DNA from 2 places in the Rhizobium sp. BK181 genome. Region 1 is predicted to be linked to the other one. Evidence: predicted binding sites of a transcription regulator. Region 1 holds the regulator's gene; the other holds the start of a gene.

Region 1 (5,831 bases):
TGCGTGCTCGGCCAGCTCCAGCATGCGGGCGTGATCGGTCGTGCGGATCATGATCGCATCGACATAACGCGAAAGCACCTTTGCCGTGTCGCCGATCGTCTCGGCGCGGCCTAGCTGCATTTCGGTTCCGGACAGGAACAGCGTCTCGCCGCCGAGCTGACGCATGCCAACATCGAAAGACACGCGGGTACGGGTCGAAGGCTTCTCGAAGATCATCGCAAGCATCTTGCCAGCGAGCGGCTTGTCGCCCTGCCCGGCCTTGAAGGCCTGCTTGCGTGACATCGCGTCATTCATGATGAGCCGCAGGTCGGATGCCGCGACGGCGGAGAGGTCGAGGAAGTGTTTGGGGGAAGCCATTGTCTTTACCTATCACGCCCGTCTTGCAACAGGCACTGTCCATTAAGCCGTCTTCTTAACCTTCGAAGCGCGCAGGCTTTCGGCTGCGCGTTCGAGGCGGGCCAGGCCCTCGCGGGCTTCGTCAGGCGTAACGACCAGTGGCGGCAGAAGGCGAATGACGTTGTCGCCAGCGGGCACGCCGAGCAAATGGGCATCACGGATCGCCTGCAGCAGTTCGGAGGACGGCACGGCTGCCTTGACGCCGAGCAGCAGTCCCTCGCCCCTGATATCCTCTATGATATCAGGATAGCGATCCTTGAGCGAGGCCAGCCCCTGACGGAAGACCAGCGAGACGTCGCGCACCTGCTGCAGGAAGCCATCCGCGAGGACCACCTCGAGCACGGCACTACCGACAGCCATGGCCAGCGGATTGCCGCCATAGGTGGAGCCGTGGGTACCGGCTTTCATGCCGGAAGCGGCCTCTGCCGTCGCAAGGCAGGCGCCAAGCGGGAAACCTCCGCCAATGCCCTTGGCAACTGCCATGATGTCGGGGGCGGCACCAGACCACTCATGGGCAAAAAGCTTGCCGGTGCGGCCCACGCCCGTTTGCACTTCGTCGAAGATCAGCAGCAGACCGTGCTCGTCGCACATTGCGCGGAGCGCCTTCAGAAACTCGTTGGTCGCCGGGCGAACGCCGCCTTCTCCCTGAATAGGCTCGATCAGGATAGCGGCCGTCTCGCTTGTAATGGCAGCGCGAACGGCATCGAGATCGCCGAAAGGAACCTGGTCGAAGCCGGGTGCCTTGGGACCGAAGCCTTCAAGATATTTCTCCTGGCCGCCGGCCGCGATTGTCGCCAGCGTACGGCCATGGAAGGCGCCTTCAAAGGTGATGATATGGAACCGCTCGGGATGGCCCTTCGAAAACTGATAGCGGCGTGCGGTCTTGATCGCACATTCCAAGGCTTCCGCGCCGGAGTTCGTGAAGAACACCTTGTCGGCGAATGTCGCCTCGGTCAGCCGCTTCGCGAGCGTCTCCTGACCGGGGATCTCATAGATATTGGAAAGGTGCCAGACCTTGTCTGCCTGCTCCTTCAACGCCCCCACCACGTGCGGATGGCCGTGACCGACAGAGGTGACAGCAACGCCCGCGCCGAAATCAAGATATCGCTCGCCCGTTTCGGTGATCAGCCACACGCCCTCGCCTCGCTCGAACCGCAGCGGGGCACGAGAGTAGGTATCGTAAAGCGCGGCTTCAGCCATGGCGCGATCTCCTGTCATTGATTACCAGTGGCCGGATTCCGGCTAAGGAAAGCAGGTCCGGAAAATTAAAAATGCCGCCTTTCGGCGGCGAGCAGCACTATTTACTTTTCGCACTGCGATGTCAACAAAACTGAGGCTTTGCAACATGCGTCAAGCAGCCATCTGAGGCCGCAGGACCTATCAACAACTAATGTTGCAGAAATGACTCTCCCGTCCAGCAAGTTGGGGAAAACTTGAAATTCGATTCGCCGGGATTCAACCGACTCTTGTCACAGAGTCAGCCTCACACTAGGTTAAAACTCAATTACTAGACTGCATGCGGCGGAACTAGTCACCAAAATCGAGCAAGCGTTTCTTGCCTCGGATACGTCCGGGGCAACGGTGAAGGATTCTGCCTACACCAACGCTAATAAGGCGGAGACAGGGGCATGAACTGGACAGACGAGCGCGTTGAAAAACTGAAGAAGCTTTGGTCCGAGGGCCTTAGCGCCAGCCAGATCGCAGCACAACTTGGCGGTGTAAGTCGCAATGCCGTCATCGGCAAAGTCCACCGTTTGAGTTTGCCCGGCCGAGCCAAGGCCGGAGGCTCGACGACAACTGTCAGAACGCCCAAGCGCACCACATCCGCGCCGCGCGCTCCGAACTATGCATCTCGCGTCACCACGCGCACCGTCACCCGCCAGCAGGGTGCGACGATGCTCAAGGAAGAGATCGAAATCGATGCTATCGAGCAAGTCAGCTTCCGCCCGGCCGCAAACGTGGTCGTTCCGATTTCCCGCCGCCTCGGCCTGACGGAACTGACCGAACGCACCTGCAAGTGGCCGGTCGGTGATCCGCTGAAGGACGACTTCCACTTCTGCGGCTGCGAATCTCCGGATAATTCCCCGTATTGCACGTACCACCAGCGTATGGCGTACCAGCCGGTCAACGAGCGCCGCAAGGCAGCCAACCGGGTCGCCTGACCCGGAAGCCGGATAAGGACACAAGAAAACGGGCCCTCGCGGGCCCGTTTTTCGTTGAAGCAGTATGGAGGTCGAGGGAAGCCTCAGGCTTCCATGGAGTATCCGGCACCACGCACGGTGCGGATGACGTCCTGCATGTTGGAGAAGTTCAGCGCCTTGCGCAGGCGGCCAACGTGCACGTCGACAGTACGCTCATCGACATAGATGTCGTGACCCCAAACGCCGTCGAGCAACTGCGAACGCGAGAAAACGCGCCCCGGTGACGCCATCAGGAACTCGAGGAGACGGAACTCGGTCGGGCCGAGGCGAACTTCGCGGCTCTTGCGATGAACGCGGTGCGTCTCGCGGTCGAGCTCGATGTCGCCGCACTTCAAGAGCGTCGAGAGTACCTCGGGCTTGGCACGACGCAGCATGGCCTTGACGCGGGCGACAAGCTCCGGCGTCGAGAACGGTTTGACGACGTAGTCATCGGCGCCGGTGGAGAGGCCGCGAACGCGTTCGCTTTCCTCGCCGCGCGCTGTCAGCATGATGATCGGCAGGCGCTCGGTTTCCGGCCGCATGCGCAGGCGGCGGCAGAGTTCGATGCCCGACACGCCCGGGAGCATCCAATCGAGGATCAGCAGGTCCGGCGTGCGTTCCTGCAGCCGGATCTCGGCCTCGTCGCCGCGCAGGATGGTATCGACCTCGAAGCCTTCAGCTTCAAGGTTATAGCGAAGAAGCACGCTCAGCGCTTCTTCATCTTCAACGACAGCTACTTTGGGTATCATTCGTTTCGGTCTCCTGGGGGCACGGTCGCGGAACGATTATTCCGTGACGGCGCCGACGGTGTTGGCGGTATCGTCCTTCGGACGTTCGCCTTCCGGCTGGGCACCGGTGGCCATGTAATAGATGGTTTCGGCAATGTTGGTCGCGTGGTCGCCGATACGCTCGATGTTCTTGGCGCAGAACAGAAGATGCGTGCAGCTGGTGATGTTGCGCGGATCTTCCATCATGTAGGTGAGCATCTCGCGAAACAGCGAGGTATACATCGCGTCGATTTCCTCGTCGCGTTCGCGGATCGACTTTGCCTTGTCGGCGGCCCGGCTCGTGTAGACGTCGAGCACTTCCTTGAGCTGGACGAGTGCCAGTTCGGAGAGATGCTCGAGGCCGCGAGCGAGCCTGCGCGGCACGCCGGCGCTCTGGACGGCAATGACGCGCTTGGCGGTGTTCTTGCCAAGATCGCCGACGCGCTCGAGGTCAGCCGCAATGCGGATCGAGCCCATGATTTCGCGAAGATCGGCGGCCATCGGCTGGCGGCGGGCGATCGTAACGATCGCCTTGTCACCAACCTCGCGTTCGGCGTGATCGAGGATCACGTCGTCGGAGATGACCTTCTGGGCCAGAGCCGTGTCGCCGTTGACGAGGGCGCGAACCGCATCCGAGACCATCTGCTCGGCCAGGCCGCCCATTTCCGAGATACGGCGGGACAGGAACTTCAGATCGTCGTCGTAGGCAGAAAAGATATGTGTCGATGCCATAGGGCTCATCCTTGAATATGGTGAGGGTTACCGACGCCGGCGATCAACCGAAGCGACCCATGATGTAGTCCTGGGTGCGCGGGTCGTCCGGGTTGGTGAACATCTTGTCGGTGTCGTTCTCCTCGACGAGATTGCCGAGGTGGAACATCGCCGTGCGCTGCGAAACGCGGGCGGCCTGCTGCATCGAGTGCGTCACGATGACGATCGTGTAGTTTTCGCGAAGCTCGTGGATCAGCTCCTCGACCTTTGCCGTGGCGATCGGATCGAGAGCCGAGCACGGCTCGTCCATCAGGATCACTTCCGGGCTGACGGCAACGGCGCGGGCGATGCAGAGACGTTGCTGCTGACCACCGGAAAGGCCGGTGCCGGCTTCATGAACGCGATCCTTCACCTCGTTCCACAGACCGGCGCGCTGCAGGCTGACCTCGACGATCTGGTCCATGTCGGCCTTCGACTTGGCAAGACCATGGATGCGCGGGCCGTAGGCGACGTTCTCATAGATCGTCTTCGGGAACGGGTTCGGCTTCTGGAACACCATGCCGACGCGAGCGCGGAGTTCCACGACATCGATATCCGGATCGTAGATATCGTCACCATCGAGCGTGATCTTGCCGGTAACCCGGCAACCATCGATCGTGTCGTTCATGCGGTTCAGGCTGCGCAGGAAGGTGGACTTGCCGCAACCGGACGGGCCGATCAATGCTGTCACCGTGTTTTCGCGAATGTTTAGCTTCACATCGAAAAGCGCACGCTTTTCGCCGTAGTAAACCGAGACGTCCTGGCCGATCATCTTATAGGGAACGGTATTCATCTTCTGATCCAGCGCCTTCTCAACTGCTGCTTCCGTCAACATGTTCATAATGTCTACTCCGTTTACCAGCGGCGCTCAAAGCGACGACGCAAGAGAATGGCTCCGAAGTTCATGACGACCAGGAACAGGAGCAGGACGATGATGGCACCCGATGTGCGCTCGACGAAGGCACGCTCGGCTTCGTTGGCCCACATGTAGACCTGGACCGGCAGGGCTGTCGAAGGCTCCATCGGCGTTGCCGGTGCGTTGGCGACGAAGGCGACCATGCCGATCAAGAGCAGCGGAGCCGTCTCGCCGAGTGCATGTGCCAGGCCGATGATCGTGCCGGTCAGGATGCCGGGCATCGCGAGCGGCAGGACGTGGTGGAACACCATCTGCATCTTCGAGGCACCGAGACCAAGGGCAGCCGCGCGGATTGACGGCGGCACGGCGCGGAGCGCTGCGCGCGTCGCGATGATGATCGTCGGAAGAGTCATCAGCGACAGCACCAGACCGCCGACCAGCGACGCGGAACGCGGCAGGCCTGCGAAGTTGATGAAGACGGCAAGACCGAGCAGGCCGTAGACGATCGAGGGAACAGCCGCGAGATTGTTGATGTTGACCTCGATCAGGTCGGTCAGCTTGTTCTTCGGCGCAAACTCTTCGAGATAGATCGAAGCTGCGACACCGATCGGCAGTGAGAGGGCGAGCACGATCAACATCAGGTAGAGCGAACCGATCAGCGCAACGCCGAGTCCCGCAGCCTCCGGACGGCTGGAGTTGCCGTTGACGAAGAGACCGGTGTTGAACTTCTTGTGCAGGGTGCCATCGGCGGCAAGCTGGTTCATCCAGCCGACCTGCTTGTCGTTCACCTTGCGGTTCTTTTCGTCCACGTTGAGGTCGATCTGACCCTTGTTGGCGGAGTCGATATTGGCGTCCGCAAGCAGCGTGACACTGACCGTCTTG
Region 2 (5,831 bases), on a different contig from region 1:
CGAGGACAGGTTGCCTCAACTTTTCAATCTTGTTCTCTTCGGGAGCGATCCCAACGAGGTTGAGCGTCTGAAAGCCTTCCGACCGGGTAGTATCACGCGGTTCGGCGGTGCGGACGCGGCGAGCGAGCGCGCCCTGATCGCTTCCTTGAACATCGACCTGCCGACGCCGCTCCTTGTTTCCGCCGATCTCGAAGGCAGTCGGCTCGCGCTTTCAGGGGCGGCAGAGATGCCGAACCCGCTCGGGCTTGCGGCACTCGACGATGTGGAGGCGACCGCCGAGGTGAGCCGTATCATGGCCCAAGAGGCGCGTGCGGCCGGGATCAACTGGTCGTTCACACCGGTCCTCGACATCAATGCAGTTTTCCGCAGCCCCATCGTTGCGACGCGCGGCTTTGGTTCTGATGTCGCTGTGATCGAGCGGCATGCAATCACGCAGATGGAGGTCTTCCAGAAAAATGGCATTGCCTCGGCCGTCAAGCACTGGCCTGGGGAGGGGTTCGACGATCGCGATCAGCATCTGCTGACCACGATCAACCCGCTTGGGATGGAAGAGTGGGAGAACACTTTTGGCCGGCTCTACCGGCGGGCGATCGAAGCCGGTGCGTTGTCGGTGATGGCGGGCCATATCGCACTTCCAAGTTTCGTGAGGTTGATCACACCGGAGGCCGGGATCGAGGCCTTCCGTCCGGCATCGATCAGCCGTCTGCTGAACGTCGAACTGTTGCGCAAACGTCTTGGCTTCAATGGTCTGATCGTCTCCGATGCCACCCCGATGGCGGGACTCGGCTCATGGTCGAAGCGTTCAGAGCATCTGCCGGAGCTTATCTCCTCCGGCTGCGACGTCATTCTCTTTTCCGACAATTGTGATGCGGATCTCTCCTACCTCAAGGCAGCGCTTTCCGATGGCCGTCTGAGGGAAGAGAGGGTCGATGAGGCGCTGATACGCCAGCTGGGTCTGAAGGCGGCGCTTGGCCTGCACCGACCGCAGCAGCTGACAACAGTAGAGACGGAAAGGAACAAGGCCTATGCAGATGCCGTGTCGCGGCGGATCCCCACGCTCGTCAAGGATGTCGACAGCACCCTTCCGCTCGACCCGAAAAAGCACCGACGTGTCCTCGTCTTCAGCGGCGACATCGTCGTTCCGTTCTGGCCCGGGCCACAGCAATTTGTGCTGCCGGATTTTTTGAAAGACCATGGTTTCGAGGTGACGATACATACGCCGCAAATGGCGGTCGATACGAAGGATTTCGACCTCCTGCTGTACCTCCTCGGCGATGAAACACTTCTGACACGCGGGCGCATTTTTCTCGACTGGCTCAAGCTTACCGGCAATTTCGGCAATGCCATGTGGCGTGGCTGGCATGACGTCCCGACGGTGATGATCTCCTTTGGCTATCCATATCTTCTCTATGATGCGCCGCGGGTGCCGACCTACATCAACGCCTATTCGACGACCGAAACCATGCAGCGGGCAGTGGTGGACGCATTGCTCGGCAATGCGCCGTGGAACCGCAACAGCCCGGTCGATCCCTTCTGCGGATTGGGAGATGCTGGGTTTTGAAGCGTTGTCTTGAAGCGTGCCAGCGGCCGGCCGCCTCTGGCTAAGCTTGAAGCACGTGGGCGTGGTCCTAGCCGAAAAGGCTTGCCAGCCAGTAGAAGAGTGCGGAAATTGCTGCAGCGGCAGGCATCGTGATGATCCACGCAATCAGGATATTGCTGGCAAGGCCCCACCGCACGGCTGAAAGGCGGCGGGCTGCACCGACCCCGACAATTGCGCCGGTAATGGTATGGGTCGTAGATACCGGAATGCCGAGCCAAGTGGCACCGAAGAGGGTCAATGCTCCACCAGTTTCGGCGCAGAACCCCTGCATTGGGTTGAGGCGCGTGATTTTCGACCCCATGGTGTGGACGATGCGCCAGCCACCGAAGAGGGTGCCGAGTGCCATCGCGGTCTGGCAAGAGATGACCACCCAGAACGGCACGTAGAATTCCGAACCGAGATGACCCTGGCTGAACAACAATACGGCGATGATACCCATGGTCTTCTGCGCATCATTGCCGCCGTGCCCGAGTGAATAAAGAGAGGCGGACACGAACTGCATCACGCGGAACGTGCGATCGACAGCGAAAGGCGTCTGCCGCACGAACAGCCAGGACACGAGAAGCACCAGCAGCAATGCAAGGAAAAAGCCGATGGCCGGAGAGAAGAAAATCGCTCCGACTGTTTTCAGGAAGCCGCTCCAGACGATCGAAGCGAAACCCACCTTCGCCCAGCCTGCGCCGACGAGACCGCCAACGAGTGCATGCGACGAACTGGAAGGAATGCCGAAAATCCAGGTGACGACGTTCCAGATGATCGCCCCCATCAAGGCGGCGAAGATCACCTGTGGAGAGACGATGGCTGGATCAATGATCCCCGTTCCGACTGTCTGAGCCACATGCAGGCCGAAGAACGCAAAGGCAATAAAATTGAAGAATGCTGCCCAGACGACCGCGTATTGCGGACGGAGGACACGCGTAGACACGATTGTCGCAATGGAATTGGCCGCATCGTGCAATCCGTTGAGGAAATCGAAGATCAGCGCAATGATGATCAAGCCAACGAGCAGTGGCAAAGCTATCGAAACATCCATCAGACGTTCTCGATGACAATGCCGCTGATCTCATTGGCGACATCTTCGAACCGGTCGACGACCTTTTCGAGTTCGCCGTAGATTTCACTGCCGATCATGTAGGCCATGGCGTCGCCCCTAGCCCCGTGACGTCTGAACAGGTCTTTCAGGCCCTCGTCATGGAGTTCATCGGACCTCCCTTCGACGCGCGTGACCTCTTCCGCAATTGTCGAGAGTCGCTGGGCATTTGGGCCAAGCTTATCGAGAAGGGTAACGGCTTCCGCAATGAGCCTTGCTGCCTTGACGATCTCCCCACCCATCTGCTGCATCAGCGGATCGAAGCTCGATTGCTCGAACAATCGTATGGTTTTGACAGTCTTGTGCATCATGTCGATGGCATCGTCCATCGACTGGATAAGGTCCTTTATGTCGCCACGGTCGAAGGGTGTAATGAAGCTGCGCCTGACCGCAAGGAGTACCTCGCGTGTAATGTCGTCGGCCTCGTTCTCCAGCCCCACAATCCTTTGGCAATTTTTATCAAGGTCCTTGCCATTGAGAAGGTCGTTTAAAGCTTCCGCTGCATCGAGGACGACTTTCGAATGCTTCGAGTACATGTCGAAGAATCTGTCCTCCCGCGGCATCAGCTTGCGAAAAATGTTCATCATCAGGGGCCACTTCCAGGGGTGGGTGTAACTGTCATAAATCGGTAATAAATGCGGAGGAGTGCTCAGGGCAATGGGAAACCGATGGCAAGGTCAACTTATTCGTAGCAGCACGCAAACGCCGGCCACAGGACAGCGGGTCCTCTTCACTGGGCGCGCACTGGGTCCGGCATTTCTGTGCGGGCGGATGAAAAGCATGTTCCGGTGTCGACGCCGTCGCAGGGAACGATTTTCGACAAATTGCGTTCACCTTTGGTTCGGCAGGAGGGAAATATGCCCCTCCTCTTCGCTGGGGATGAGGCCGTCATGAAAAAGCTAGCCGTCGTAGCGTTGGGCCTGGTCACAAATGTTTCCGGAATTACGCCAGCCCAGGCGTTTCCGGCCATCAACCCGCCCGTGGTCGAGATGCAGCAGCGGACAGAACCCGTACAATGGCGGCATGGAGGAGGCGGCCACTGGTATGGCGGCCATTACCGTGGATACCACCATCACCACGGATCTGAATGGGGCTGGGCCCTGGGCGGCCTGGCTGTCGGTACGATCATTGGCGGCGCTTTGGCACAGCCGTACTACGGCCCGTACGATGACACGTTCTACGGCTCTTCCTACGGCTATTATTCCCGTCCTTACGGCTATTACCGGCCGTACCGCCAGTATGAGCCTTCGGTCGCCTATGAAGGGGGCAGCCATGTCAGTTGGTGTTACGCGCGCTATCGCACTTACAGGGCGTTCGACAACACCTTCCAGCCCTACTATGGACCCCGTCGTCAATGTGTAGGACCTTATTGAGGGGTTCCCTGTAGGACTTTTCGCAGCCGAACACCTCTGCTGTGAGGGGTGGGGCGGACCGAAACTGTCATTGTTCCTTCGAACGAAGCTCGTCACCTCATAAGGTTTCGTGCGATTTGCACCAGTGCGCCATCACTGGTGTCGGACGACTGTGCGGATTGGTTTCCGGCATTGAGCCAACATTGGTTCATCATCGCCAGAATTTCTTCATCGGACTGGACTATGCCCGCTGCGTCGAAATCGCTACGAATCTTGGCAAGAATATCATTTTGATTGACGTCGAAGGCCGCCTTTGCAAGGTCGTCCGAGTAGGTCTTCGTATCGCTTTCTATCAGGTTCAGCTTATTGGCAGCCCACATGCCGACCAGCTTGTTTCGTCTGGCCATTCTCATGGTGTCGATGCGCAGATTAGACATTGAAGCTCCTCCGTTGCGTTTAATTCCACCGAAATCGAAAGATACTGTGTCGAAGTGCTAGACGTTCGTGGTCTCCGCTCGCGCCAGCCCAATTGAGCAAGGGAGACCAGGCCATTGCCTTGTCTAAGAACGACGTGCTGTTGGCATGAACGTCTAATTGCTAATCAGTTGCCGCGCTCTTCTCCGCAATGGCGGAAGCATAGCACCCAAATCAAGTTCTTGCCTGTAGTTTCACTGCCAAGGGTTGGCAAGGGACTGGCTGCGCGGGGGTAAATTCGTGGGCCGCAAGGCCCGAACATGGTGACGCATTGGCGAATCTGCCTCGCGGGGAGCGGGAGGCAGCGTTCTTGGGCCCTGCCCAACAGAGGAGGACGCACTTCGCCTCCCTGCTGACGAGACGTCGTAGGCTGTCGTGCGGGATCTACATTTGGGTGGAGGTGGTCCGAAAATCGAGATCGCGTGTCGACTGCAGAGGATCGGCGTGCTGCAAAAACCGATCGCCCTCTGGGACGCCGTCGAGGAAGTGAGCAGGCTTTAAAAAGAGACAGTCAAATCAAGTCAACTCCGGTGCGAAACGGCCAAATTTATCGCCTTCGTAGGTTCGATCGAGCTTAACCTGGCGTGTCCCAACGATGACTGTGGCGGTTGAACGAAGTTGCACCTGGCCATCTTGAATGAAGCCTCGCGCCAGGGCCAGAACCTCGCCGCGGATTTGGGCTTGCGTCGCGGTATCGGCCCTAGCGAGCCCCGCCACGACAGGTGCCGCGATGTCGGTCATGAAGTCCCGATATTTCTCGGGAGACGCGTGGCTCATGGTAGATGAAACTTCCTCCTCGTGCAGATCTGTCAGGCCAGCGTCTTCGAAGGCGGTACGCATCAATCCTTCGGGCGCGCAACGAAAAAGTCCGGGCGAGCCGGGGGCGGGGCGGGCATCTCGATGTGACGCGAGATCGTCGACATGATCGTCGTTGCCCAGGGGTTTTTGTCAGGGCCGCTCCAGACGGCCGCGCATATCCGTGCTCCCGGCTTTGCCACACGTGCAAATTCTCGAGCGGCGACCGAGATTTCGGGAAAGAACATGAAGCCGAAGCGACAGAGTACGCTGTCGAAGGACGCATCTTGAAACGGCAAGGCGCCGGCATCGCAAACTCTGGTGTTGAAATTTGTCAGGCCACGGCGAGAGGCGTTCTCGGATGCTACTGCCAGCATGCGCTCCGAGAGATCGGTCACGGTTACATTTCCATGCGGCACCATTGTTGCCGCGGTGAGCCCGGGCTCGCCAGTTCCGGCGGCAACGTCAAGGACATGCGCGTCTTCCCTGAGGTGGGAGACCCTGAGCATCGCGTCGGCGA

The links. Region 1 encodes PhoB, which activates phosphate uptake and scavenging genes when phosphate is short. Its sites were predicted from a motif close to TGTCATNNANCTGTCAT; they were not measured.
Region 2: a site for PhoB is predicted at 3,307-3,323, ahead of FHT77_RS25550 (DUF47 domain-containing protein). Genes of this name have one in related genera too.

What each region holds. Positions count from the first base shown of each region.
Region 1 is NZ_JACHZA010000001.1:979,549-985,379, forward strand. Features, by position in the region: gene argF (ornithine carbamoyltransferase) at 1-357, opposite strand, end outside; gene FHT77_RS04985 (aspartate aminotransferase family protein) at 400-1,596, opposite strand; gene FHT77_RS04990 (GcrA family cell cycle regulator) at 2,025-2,558, shown strand; gene phoB (phosphate regulon transcriptional regulator PhoB) at 2,642-3,325, opposite strand; gene phoU (phosphate signaling complex protein PhoU) at 3,362-4,075, opposite strand; gene pstB (phosphate ABC transporter ATP-binding protein PstB) at 4,119-4,934, opposite strand; gene pstA (phosphate ABC transporter permease PstA) at 4,949-5,831, opposite strand, start outside.
Region 2 is NZ_JACHZA010000016.1:114,384-120,214, reverse strand. Features, by position in the region: gene FHT77_RS25560 (glycoside hydrolase family 3 protein) at 1-1,561, shown strand, start outside; gene FHT77_RS25555 (inorganic phosphate transporter) at 1,629-2,633, opposite strand; gene FHT77_RS25550 (DUF47 domain-containing protein) at 2,633-3,277, opposite strand; gene FHT77_RS25545 (BA14K family protein) at 3,581-4,063, shown strand; gene FHT77_RS25540 (ATPase inhibitor subunit zeta) at 4,156-4,479, opposite strand; gene FHT77_RS31590 (hypothetical protein) at 5,033-5,356, opposite strand; gene FHT77_RS31585 (class I SAM-dependent methyltransferase) at 5,356-5,831, opposite strand, start outside.